Regions from separate parts of the Clostridium sp. LXY-7 genome, predicted to be linked through region 1. Evidence: riboswitches for the same ligand, from Rfam matches in the RefSeq annotation. Region 1 holds a riboswitch; each other region holds the start of a gene.
What was found. Region 1 has a riboswitch for cobalamin ahead of ACI48Q_RS10080 (YitT family protein). Riboswitches for the same ligand answer to the same signal wherever they lie in the genome.
Positions count from the first base shown of each region.

Region 1 (3,219 bases):
GATGCTAAGGAGTCAGTAAAAATTGCTAAAGAGGTACTAGGATAGTATTTAAAGACCTATAGTCATAAGTAATAGAAAGTCAGAAAACAATAAGTTTAGAAAAAATTAAGAATTTTTAACATGAAATTTTAATAATTGTATTTTATACTAAAATAATGAAGTAAATTAAAATAATGGGAGAGGTTTTAGTATGGGTACAATAAAATTTCTAATAGAATATATTAAATCACCAAGAACTATAGGCGCCATAGCTCCGAGTTCTAAAAAGCTTGCAGAGAAGATGGTTAGCTCCATAGATTTTGACAGTGCAGAATGTATAATAGAATACGGTCCTGGAACTGGAATATTTACAGACAAGCTAGTAAAGGAGAAAAAAGAACATACAATGTTGATATTACTGGAATATAATGAAAATTTCTGTGAAAAATTAAAGAAAAAGTACATTGATTTTAATAATATTATAGTAGTAAACGATTCTGCAGAAAATATAGATAAATATTTAAAACAATATAAATTTGAAAAAGCAGATTATATAGTTTCAGGATTACCCTTTACTAGTTTGCCTAAAGATGTTTCTAACAACATATTAAACAAAACTAGGGACGTATTAAAGCAAGAAGGCTTATTTATAACTTTTCAATATACTCTATTTAAAAAGGAGTATATTAATACTTATTTTAGAGACATAAGTTTAGAGAAAGTTATTGTTAATGTACCTCCAGCTTATGTATTAAAATGTAAAAATACTTAATTAGATTTAAACCTCCTCTTGAATTAAACTAATGGAAGAGATATACTCAGATTGGTGAGATATTTTAAAAGTATGTGTTTCAACTTCGATAATTATTAGAAAATTTTGAATTCTAAAAATTTCTATTAAGTTGTAATTGGAAAATTTAATATATCAGATAGAGGTACAAAGCTTTAAATGCTTTGTTTAAAAGGGAAATAAGTGAAAATCTTATACGGTCCCGCCGCTGTAATGGGGAGAAGCTTCTTAACAGATGCCACTGATTTATATTGGGAAGGCTGAAGCAACTATGAACCAGAGTCAGAAGACCTGCCTTTATTGATACACTAATTACTCTACGGTTGATGGGGGGTGTCATAAAAAGATAGCTATATAAAAGCGTTATTTATTGTACTTTTATATAGGTTTTATCTGTACGGTTTTATGCCTCTTAACTCTTGAGTTAAGAGGTTTTCTTCTTTTTGGGCAATATATTTCATAATCAAATACAGAATATCAATGGAGGGATTTTTATGAGTAAAAAAATTAAGGAATTTATGTTAATCAATCTAGGAATTATCATGGTAGCATGTGGAATGTACTTTTTTTTAATGACTAATAATTTAGCTATAGGGGGAGCTAATGGATTAGCTCTAGTTATTAATTACTTTATTCCTAATATTTCAGTGGGGACTATAATGATAATTATAAATATAGTGCTTTTTATAGTAGCATTCATTTTTATCGGAAGTAATTTTGGTATTAAAACCATATACTCTAGCTTTGGAGTATCTTTTATGGTGTTAATTTTAGAGAAAACAGTAAATTTGACACATTCAATTACAGGGGATCTATTTTTGGAACTTGTCTTTGGAATCTTAATATCTGGTGCGGGCATGGGAATTGTATTTAATCAAGATGCTTCTACTGGAGGCACAGATATCATAGCCAAGATTTTAAATAAATTTTTTCATATTGATTTAGGAAAGGGTGTATTGTTATCAGATTTGAGCATCACTGTAGCTGCAGCCTTTGCTTTTGGACCAAAGCTATCCATGTATGCAATGCTAGGAGTAATCATAAATGGATTTGTCATAGATTCAGTTATAGAGGGAATTAACATTTCTAAGGAAGTTACTATAATCAGTGATGAATATGATAAAATTAACAATTTTATCATCAAGGATTTAAATAAGGGATCCACCTTCTACAATGGAAAAGGCGGCTTTACAAATAAGGAAAAGAATATAATTGTGGTACTTATAGGAAGAAGAGAGTTTGCAAAATTAAAGCGTTATATCAATGAAACAGATAAAGAGGCCTTTGTAACAGTAAATAATGTATATGAGGTATTTGGTTACGGGTTTAAAAGTATTACTCACTAATTAGAGGAGGTGTATTATGGAGAAGGATAAATGTTATGTTGGACATTCTATAGAAGATAAAAGGATAAATCAGATGAAAGAAAAGCTATATGACATTAGCGGTATGGTCATAAAAGATGAATCTATGGTTCAGGTTTTAAGGAGTGCTACAAAAATTTCAAAAACAGATATCACAGCATTGATTTTGGGGGAGACTGGAGTAGGCAAGGAGGGAATTGCAAAGTACATTCATTATAATAGCTCAAGAAAGGACAAGTCCTTTATAACAATAAACTGTGGAGCAATACCAGAGAGTCTTATCGAATCTGAGCTTTTTGGCTATGAGCCAGGAGCTTTTACAGGAGCTAACAAAGGAGGAAAAATAGGACTATTTCAATTAGCAGATGGAGGTACCATATTTTTAGATGAGGCAGGAGAGCTTCCTTTAACCACCCAAGTTAAGCTTTTAAGAGTGCTTCAAGAAAAGCAAATCGAAAAGGTTGGTGGCACAGAGTCACTTTCTATAGATATAAGAATAATTGCAGCTACCAATAAAGATTTAAAGGAATTAATAAATATGAAGCTATTTAGAGAAGATTTATATTATAGGCTTAGTGTATTTCCTATAGAAATACCTCCTTTAAGAAAGCGAAAAGAGGATATTTCACTACTTATAGAACATTTTACAGAGAGCATAAATAAGAAATATAATTCTAAATGTAGCTTTAGTGAAGATACCTTAGAATATCTTTATAACTATGAATGGCCAGGAAATGTTAGAGAGCTTAGAAATGTTATAGAAAGACAAATTATAATTAACGAAAATACCATGGTACAAGAAAGTAGTTTACCACAGGAGATTAGCAATACAAGAGTGGAACAGGATTACATACTTAGCATAAGTAACTATTCCATAAAGGGATATAGTTTAAGGGAAATTATGGACAGGGTGGAAATGGAGATTATAACAGATGCTTTAACAAGATATGGAAATATAAAGATTGCAGCAAAAGCCTTAAAAATAGATCCATCAACCCTAATTAGGAAGAGACAAAAATATATGAGGATTAGATCAGAAAATGATTTTAAATAAATAAATTTTTCACATGCAATGCTGCATAGTTG
Region 1 is NZ_JBLLJL010000002.1:619,234-622,452, forward strand. It holds gene ACI48Q_RS10070 (homocysteine S-methyltransferase family protein) at 1-45, shown strand, start outside; gene ACI48Q_RS10075 (class I SAM-dependent methyltransferase) at 191-751, shown strand; cobalamin riboswitch at 896-1,081, shown strand; gene ACI48Q_RS10080 (YitT family protein) at 1,264-2,115, shown strand; gene ACI48Q_RS10085 (sigma-54 interaction domain-containing protein) at 2,132-3,187, shown strand.

Region 2 (3,219 bases), on a different contig from region 1:
AAAGATACATAGACATCCAAGTGGTGAACAAATTTTCTTTTTCTTAAAGGGGAATGGGAAAATGAAATCAGGAGAAGAAATTTCTGATGTAAATGTGGGAAGTACAGTTTTTGTGCCTACTGGAGAATGGCATGAAATTATAAATGGTGATAATGAGGAAATGGTAGCTGTTCAAGTGACAAAGATTGGAGCAGGAGCAGAATATAAATAAGTTACGAAGTAATTTATTTAGGTAAGGACAACCATAGGTTGCTCCTTACATGTCACAAAGTGACGCCTTACCACGAACGCAGTGAGTATTTACCTATGCCTACGGCGCCTTTACCTAAAATAAAATGCTTCACATTTCATTTATAAATTCTATTTTCTTAATTTTATAGGGATATATATTTCCATGGTAACTTTTTCGTATTCCCATGGATGGCAATGTTCATCGTAGTATTCAAAATCAAATTTATCATCATCAATTTCATATTGAGAATTAGGAAACCATTCTTCTAAAATATACTTCCAAGTACCTTGTATAGAGTCTACGAAATCTTTATCATCTACAGGTGGAGTGGTAAATACAGCATAGGTTGCAATTGGAACTTCTAATTTATACATATCTTCAGTAGCTAAATCGAAATTATCTACAGCCACAGATAATAAGCAAGAAAAATCATCTGTATCTACATTGGTATTAATACAAATACAATATTCACCATGCTTTGGCGGATTCAAAACAGTATAAAGCTTATCTTCCCAATTAGTATCAAGTCCTCTTTGAGACCAAAAGGCAGGGATATCTCTTGTGTGAAGTATATTTTTAAGATTATTTTTAATTTCATAGCCAACAACTTTAAAAGCGGGCTTCTCAATTATTTTAGGTTGCATTATAATACCTCCAGTTTTATTTATTTTAGATTTATATAAATTTATTTTTGGTGGTAAACCCTTTGGGGCATGTATCCTATAGATACTTGGTGGATAACCAAAAGAACGTTTAAAAGCTTTTGTGAAACCAGCATGGGTATCAAAGCCATAATTCATAGCAACATCAATTATTTTATATCCCTGATTAAGTTCCAATAAGGCAAATTGAAGTTTTCTCTGGGTTATATATTCCATTACTGATAAACCTATAAAACTACTAAATATTTTGTAGTAGTGATAGGTTGAGAAACCAGCAATTTTTGCCAAGGAACCTACAGTTATTTCTTCTTTTATATTTTCATCAATGTAATCTATGGTTTTTTGAATTAATTCTATATAATCCATATTGATACCCCCTTAATTTTATTTACCTAGGACAATAATATAATATCATACCATATACAAAAGTTATTTCTTATCCTATTTTGTTATGTTTATAGACCTATGTCATCTTAAAACATAAAAAATAAGCAACTTGAATATAATTCTATTGTAATATATAATTTACAAGGTAGATAATTAAATAAGAATTAGTTTTATGGTACTCTTTAGAGTATAAAGCCATATATAGTAAAATCTTTATGAAGATTGTGAAAAAGTTTTATTTTATGGTTGAATAGGGAAAGTGGTGAAAATCCACTACAGCCCCCGCTACTGTATACGGATGTAGAGCCTTAACCACTGATATATTTTTGTTGGGAAGGATAAGCTTTTAAGGCCGTTAGTCAGGAGACCTGCCTGAAGCTATGCTTATACCACGGAGGGATGGTAGATGGCAGAATGATTTAAATAAAGATTATATTTAGTGTATAAATTATTCTTGTAACACCCTTCCTTAGGAAGGGTGTTTTCAATTTATGGAAGCACCCCTGGGGTCATTCCATAAATTGGAACGACCCCAGGAGTAGATACAAATTTTGGATGGAGGAAATGATATGGGTTTATTAGAGCAGACATTAGAAAATATTTCAGTATTAGATAAAGAGGCTATGATTGAAGGAAAGCGAGTATTAAACAATCTTTGTAAGCCTATTGGTAGCCTTGGTACATTAGAAGATTTAGTTGTTAAGCTTTATGGTATAAGAGGTAATGAGGTTAAGTGTATAAATAAGAAAAACATAGTTATAATGTGTAGTGATAATGGTATCATTGAAGAGGGGATATCGTCTTGTCCTAAGGAAGTTACATCTACTGTTACAGAAAATTTTATCAAAGGAACCACGGGAGTTTGTAACTTAAGTAAGTTTTATAATACTGATCTCACAGTGGTGGATATTGGAGTAGATAAAGACTTTGACGTTGAAGGTATAATAAATAAAAAAATTAATTATGGAACTAAGAATATGGCAAAGGGACCAGCTATGTCAAGGGAAGAGGCTATAAAAGCAATAGAGGTTGGAATCGAAATTGTTAGTGAGCTAGTAAAGAAAGGTTATGACTTAATTGGAACTGGTGAGATGGGAGTTGGCAACACTACTACTTCTGCAACAGTTATATGTGCTTTAACAGATTTAGAAAGTGATTTAATAGTTGGAAAAGGTTCAGGATTGACAGAGGAAGCTCTAGAAAATAAAAGAAGAATAGTGAAAAAAGTTTTAGACATTAATTCTCCAAATAAGGATGATGTAATAGATGTAATCAGTAAGGTAGGTGGACTTGATATAGCTGGACTTTGTGGTGTGTTTTTAGGAGGAGCTGCACATAGAGTACCAATAGTTATAGATGGGTTAATTTCTTCTGCAGCAGCTCTTTGTGCTTTCAAATTATGTGAGAAAGCTAGAGATTTTATGATTGCTTCACACCTATCTAAGGAACCAGGGTCAGAATACGTACTGCAGAAGCTAGGACTAAAACCTATGCTTAATTTAGGAATGAGATTAGGCGAAGGAACAGGATGCCCTATAGCATTTAGTATAATAGAGAGTGCATTATTTACAGCACATAATATGGGGTCATTTGAAAGTTCAGGAGTAGTAAAGGATGATTATATAAATTTATGGGAAGAGGAGTAAATGATGAATATTTACTTAGTAAGACATGGAGAAACAGAAGAAAATATAAAAAGAACCTATTATGGAGCCATTGATTGCAAACTTACACATAAAGGAGAAGAACAGGGGAATTTACTAGGTAAAAAATTAGAGAGCATGAAATTTCAACGGGTCTTTTGTAGTGAAAAGCAAAGGGCAAAAGATACCTTAGAACATATATATAATGGAAGGGATTTATTCATAGATAAGAGATTAAATGAAAGAGATTTTGGAGATTTTGAAGGGAAAACTTTTAATGAACTACAGGAAGCAT
Region 2 is NZ_JBLLJL010000001.1:815,959-819,177, forward strand. It holds gene ACI48Q_RS03885 (cupin domain-containing protein) at 1-211, shown strand, start outside; gene ACI48Q_RS03890 (AraC family transcriptional regulator) at 361-1,260, opposite strand; cobalamin riboswitch at 1,508-1,671, shown strand; gene cobT (nicotinate-nucleotide--dimethylbenzimidazole phosphoribosyltransferase) at 1,851-2,927, shown strand; gene cobC (alpha-ribazole phosphatase) at 2,931-3,219, shown strand, end outside.
Region 2: another riboswitch for cobalamin. It lies ahead of cobT (nicotinate-nucleotide--dimethylbenzimidazole phosphoribosyltransferase); the one in region 1 lies ahead of ACI48Q_RS10080 (YitT family protein).

Region 3 (3,219 bases), on a different contig from region 1:
TTCATAGCTTTTCTCTCTCAGTTCATTTAGCGGATAATTTTTTTCTTTGGTTCCTTTTAGTACTTCTTCTATTAACTTTTCATGTAACTCTATCTTGTTGTATAACCAATAATGTATTTTACCAAGAAACGCACTCACTATAAATTACCCCCTTTATATAGCATTAAGCTTAGTTAAAAGTTCCTCCACATCTAATCCATGAACCATGCATGCCTCTTCAAGAGTCTCAGCTTGTGCAGATGGGCATCCAACACAACCCATTCCAAAACTCATTAAAACCTCTATAGCTTTCTCATTATTTCTTATTACTTCACCAATTGTCATTTCTTTTGCTATTTTCATAATCAATTACCTCCGTTTCATTTGTTATTTATAGTATACCTCTAAATTCAATTAACATCCGTAACCTAAGTTACGGATGTTAAATTATTTTATGAATTTTTTAAAAACATATTAAAGTTTCATAATATATTCTTCTTCTCCTGTGATTTCATCAAAATTCGTAGCTTGAACTTTAAATCCATTATTAGTATAAAACTTAACTGCAGTTTCATTATTTTTATATACAGCTAGTTGAAGCTCAAAATATTTATCCTTTACATATTCTATGAGCTTTCTTCCTATCCCCTTATTTTGATAATCTACATGAATGAACAAGGCACCTATAAAATTATTTTCTAATATGCTTATAAATCCTTGTATCACTCCATCCTCTTCATAGACATAAGTCTCAGATGCAGGAATATATTGATTTTTAACTTTCTCATAACTATCTATCCAATACTGCTCGGGTATAAATTTATGCCCTTTTATAGTTGAATCTTTCCATATCCCCATAATTTCATTTATTTCTTTTTCATTTTTATTTATTGCTCTTATCATTTTAAAACAACTTCCCTTCAACATGATTTTCTTTCTAATTTTTACCTATTATACATCTGAAATCAGTTAATAATAGAAGAACAAATAGGTTTTTCATATCTTAAGTTGCTTTAAATATAAAAAGATTATAGATTTAACTAAAGAATTGTGTTAAATACCATAATCTTGCCTGTATTTAATCACAATAAGCAATCCCAAGATTTAGAATAACACATCACAAATAAAAGGTAATGATAAATACCCTTAATTTTGTTCACTATTATCCTGATACTTTATTGCTTATCTGTGCATTAAACACCTACCTCTCTCAATTATAAATATATAATAGCAGAGAATACTCTAAGTTGTCAAATATTTGTAATTATATTTTTTATTTTTGGCTTTGTTTTAATATAGTTGTTGATTTTAGAACTACATATTATTACGAAGCAAACCATTTGCAGGAAGATTAGATTTACTTAGATTCTATGAAAGTGAAAAGCTAAAATACAACTTATCCGAACGTAGTGAGTTGTTGTATTTTAGCTTTTCACTTGAATAGAGCCTTAGTAAATCAAGCTTTCGAAACGGTTTGTGAGTAATAATATGTAGTTCATTATCAACACCATATTAAAACAAAGCCTTATTTCTCTACATATTTATTAGAGAATTCTATCATATGATTATATAACTTCAATATATTATCATGATTCTTCTCATAGAATTTCACTAAGTCTTCATAGGATGTTTCATCTATTGATGAATCACTAGAGCTAAGAGTTTTAAAATAATTATAAAATTCAGCTGTGAGCTCTGGTAAAAAACCAGCACCAATGCATTTATCAATACTTACAGTATATAGTGCTTCATTATATGGCTCACTGATTGTAACTAAGCACTTGCTCATATACTTCCCAAGAAGATTTCTAAATCTATCAAATTCTAACTTAAACACTGCTTCCATATATTTTTGTGTTATCGGTTTTTCATTATTATATGAATCTATAATTTCATCTAAAGTTTTAAGGACCCTTAATACATCCGATGTAACCATAGATAATTTCTTTCCATCAAACTCAAATCTTTTCATATACAACCACTCCTAACTTATAATTTAAAATTTATACAATTTTAATTAGATACGTTTAAAAATGTGGAAATAAAAAACCTCTTAGCTACCAAAGCTAAAAGGTTGCAAATCTTGTATATACACAGATTCCAAATACACCCTCCTATCTCTCGTAGAATTCTAGCGCAAAAATAGGCAGTTCTTCTGGCTCAAGTATCATAATTTTCTTCTGCCTTCCCATTAAAAACAGTGGCATACTAGAAGAAAACTCCTCTCTTACAGCGGCGGGACCGCGTGGGGCTTTCACCCAACTTCTCTTTTAATCAATGATACCAAAATATCATTCAACCTAATTTCTAAAATATTCAATTATAAATAATATACTATACTATCCTCATTTTTATGTCAAATTTATACCATGCAAGCTATATTTATTAAAATTTCTTTATTGTTCAATACTTAACTTTTAAATATTATCTAAAAAAAATTGACGCAGATCTACTATTACATCAATTTTTATAAAATAATTATATTACATAACTTTGTTTATATTATATTTTTTTGTATTGATGAAATTCCCATCCATAAGCTACTTCCTTAAGTTTCTTACCCCCAATGTCTACACATTTTTCTTTGATTTTCTTCCCACCCTTTATTTCATAAAATCTACGAGCCTTATAATTTTCTTCTAACACCCAAATAAGCATAGAGTCAAATCTTAGTTCAATTAACTTTTCAGTTACTCTTTTAAACAATAAACTTCCCACTCCACTATTTTGGTATTCCTCAGCAATATATATGGCATATAGCTCTCCTCTATATACAGAGTCTCCTTCTCTTTCTTCACCACAGGTAGCAAATCCAATTACACCATACTCTTCATCTTCAGCTATAAAAGTATATCTAGTTTCTCTAAGTTTTCCACTGATTATATCTTGCCATGCTTTTGCCTTCTTATCATAAGATAATTCCTCTAAATATTTATCAGGTACTATTTCCCTATAAGCAGTACGCCAAGTATCTACATGTATCTTTGCTATACTAGAAGCATCTGATAAAATTGGCTCCCTAATTATCATAAAACTCCACTCCTATAATTACATTTTTATAATTATATCATCACCTTAAATTCAATTACAATTATTAGCCATAATTGTAATAAAAGTATAATTTTATAATAGTCAAAATTACTCTTACTTTCGCTCTTCTATTCTTTCTATTGTATAAGTACTATTTTAGAAGTTACAATATATTTAGCTTTTATTTAACTACTGATAAAATAAAGAACT
Region 3 is NZ_JBLLJL010000005.1:235,753-238,971, forward strand. It holds gene ACI48Q_RS17430 (hypothetical protein) at 1-138, opposite strand, end outside; gene ACI48Q_RS17435 (DUF1858 domain-containing protein) at 154-342, opposite strand; gene ACI48Q_RS17440 (N-acetyltransferase) at 454-882, opposite strand; gene ACI48Q_RS17445 (hypothetical protein) at 1,505-1,951, opposite strand; cobalamin riboswitch at 2,108-2,298, opposite strand; gene ACI48Q_RS17450 (N-acetyltransferase family protein) at 2,482-3,009, opposite strand.
Region 3: another riboswitch for cobalamin. It lies ahead of ACI48Q_RS17445 (hypothetical protein); the one in region 1 lies ahead of ACI48Q_RS10080 (YitT family protein).

Region 4 (3,219 bases), on a different contig from region 1:
GATTATTTTTAGCCATAGTATCAAATTTAAATATATCACCTATTCCTGATGGGAAGTATTTATGAAATACTGCACTTTGTACTAAGTGTTCATGAAGAATTGGTTCTTCTCCTATTGGAATTCTACAACCTGGACTTGTTCCATTATCTGTTTCAATTCCAACTTGAGCATGGAGTAGATAGTGGTTATCTGTTGCTTCACAGTATTTATTTTCATGTTTATTTACTATATCATACATAGTTTTGATAATAGTTTCTCCTAATTCATTAGCTTTAGCACTATGTCCAAATCTATCCTTTTCTTCACTAGCATTAAGCAATGTATTTACACACTCTGCAAGGCCTACTAATCCAAACATAGCAGTGAATCTATCCCTTGAAATTAATCCTTCTCTTACTAGGAAATTAGACTCAAAAAAGTTACTCTCCTCTACTATGAATCTTACTCTTTTATCCATGTAGTCAAGCATAATTTCTATAGCTTCAGGTAATACATTATTTAAGAAATCTTCTACATTCTTTGCCTTAGGAGCTAATTTTGAAAGTATCATCCTTACTAATGTATAACTTCCGCCACCTATATTTAATCCATTGTAACAACTAGCTATTGCATATTTTTCTCCTAACTCTTTTGAGAACATTTCATGGTTTGCAAAACTTGGCTTTGCACAAGAAAGAGCCGTTTTAATAGCTTCTATAGCAAATTCATCATTAGTTTCTTTGGAATATTTTAAAGTTATATTAGGAGTAGCATTTTGAAGTTCTCTTTCAACTTCTAATATTATTCTTCCTGCTTTTGTATCTAATGGTCCTATATTAGCATGACAGAAAGAATCTGTTATAGTTCTATCTATATGCATTAAGAAAAATTTTATAGCCATATAAGCTTCCTTTTCATCAGCTACAAATGGTTCTAATAATGTATCAATATTTCCTACATATACTGGGAAAGATGTTATTGATGGAACATGCTTGTATAATATTAAAAGATTATTAACAGCCTCCCAAATATTTGTTGGAGGAGTTAATCTTAAAAACTCACTACCCTGTTTCATAAATTTTTCATAGTCAGGAACTATATATCTAGGTCTATATGGTGCTTCACCTTCATTTAAATCACAAATAATTCCTATGTCTTGATAATCTTTAGTTTTTTCACTTTTATTTAATACCTCTAGAGAATTCTCTGCCTCTCTAGCTAAATTTAAAACTTTCATTTCATAAGTTAAAGTCTTATCTTTTATAATATTAAGAATTCTATCCTTCATTATATATTCCTCCAAATCATCTAAAAGTTTAAGAATATTTTTATTAAGTATATTATATACTTATATATATTATATACTTATTTCTAAAATTTTTCTACAAATTGTGAATAATTATTATTGTTAAATAATTGTTATGAATATTTTATAAATAATTACATAAATTCTATATAATTCATTATACCTTATTTAGTTTATATTGACTTTTTGATGTGTAAACCATACAATTTTATATGTTAAGTTGATAATTTTCAGGTGCCACTAAGTATATAAAATAACTTATCACTAAATAGTTGTTTTTAATATACTAAGGCTTAATTGGGAAAGTGCAAAACACTGCAGCCCCCGCTACTGTATATGGCGACGAAGCTAAAAACCACTGTATTTCACGGGAAGGTTAGCTTAGGATGAACCATAAGCCAGGAGACCTGCCTAAAAATATTTACAGTCACTTTCGGCGGGAAAGGAGATGAAGTGTACTACTTCTACGTAATCCCTCTAGGGATTTTTTATTTTGAACAAAACATAAAATTTATAAGTTAAGGAGCTGATAAAATGAAATTTATGAAGAAAATTACTTCTACTATTTGTCTGTTTTTGTTATGTGCTTTGTTTTTAACTGCTTGCGGAAATAACCCTACACCTAAAAACGAAAGTAATTCTGCAGATAATTCTTATCCTGTGAAATTAGTGGATAGCTATGGTGAAGAAGTAACTATTAATGAAAAGCCTGAAAAAATAATTTCTCTAGGACCTAATACCACTGAAATAGTTAGTGAATTGGGTGCCATAGATAGATTGATAGGAAGAACTGATTTTTGTGATTACCCTGCTGAGGTTTCAAAGATCGAATCCATAGGTAGTTTATATGATCCTAATGTGGAGAAAATTGTGTCCTTGCAGCCTGATTTGGTGTTAGCTTCTACTCACACTAAAGAAGAAACTGTAAAAAAACTTAAAGAACTTGGTATTCCTGTACTTGCATTGTATGAAAAAGAAAACTTTGATGGAGCCTACTCTCTTATAGAAAAGATAGGAATAGCCATTGATTCTAAAGATAAATCCTCAGAAATTATAGCTAATATGAAAGCAAAAGTAAAAGAAATAAAATCTAAAACCGATTCAGTAACTAGTAAGCCAAAAGTATATTATATGGTTGATTTTGGCGGAAATGGAGATTTTACTGCTGGTGGAGACACTTTTATTAATGATATAATTGAAATGGCTGGTGGAGAAAATATAGCAAAAGATATAGAAGGATGGAAATACAGCTTTGAAAAAATTGTAGAGAACAATCCTGATGTTATAATATGCAGTAGTAATTATGGAGCTAAGGATAAAATGATACAAGCGGATAATTATAAAGATCTACGTGCTGTTAAGGAAAATAAAGTTCTAGAAATTGATGACAATCTAATAGTAAGACAAGGACCTAGATTAACTCAAGGGTTAGAAGAAATGACTAAACTTATTCATCCTGAGCTTTTTAAATAGTTAAAATATGCTCTAGTTATAACTAGAGCATATTATTTATAAATTGATTTAATTTAAATAATTTTATGAAGAGAGTGATATAATTGGCTTACCTAAAGAGAAAAAATAATATTTTAAATTACATAATTATAATATTAATATTGATAGTTTTAACCATAGTTTCCATAAGCGTAGGTGCTGCCAATATAACATCTTTGGATACTTTTAAAATTTTAGTAAGTAAAATACCCCTGTTGGGCAATATAATAGATATCAGTAATATATCAGCCACTTCCTTTACTATAGTTTTAAATGTAAGACTCCCTAGAATTTTATTAGGAGCGCTTATTGGAATGAACCTTTCTGTAGTAGGTGCTACCTATCAAGGTATATTTAAAAACCCAATGGCTGACCCTTATATACTTGGTATATCTTCTGGAGCTGCACTAGGTTCTGCTATTAGTTTTGTATTAGGACTAAGC
Region 4 is NZ_JBLLJL010000001.1:844,951-848,169, reverse strand. It holds gene ACI48Q_RS04025 (YjjI family glycine radical enzyme) at 1-1,267, opposite strand, end outside; cobalamin riboswitch at 1,545-1,714, shown strand; gene ACI48Q_RS04020 (ABC transporter substrate-binding protein) at 1,820-2,758, shown strand; gene ACI48Q_RS04015 (FecCD family ABC transporter permease) at 2,842-3,219, shown strand, end outside.
Region 4: another riboswitch for cobalamin. It lies ahead of ACI48Q_RS04020 (ABC transporter substrate-binding protein); the one in region 1 lies ahead of ACI48Q_RS10080 (YitT family protein).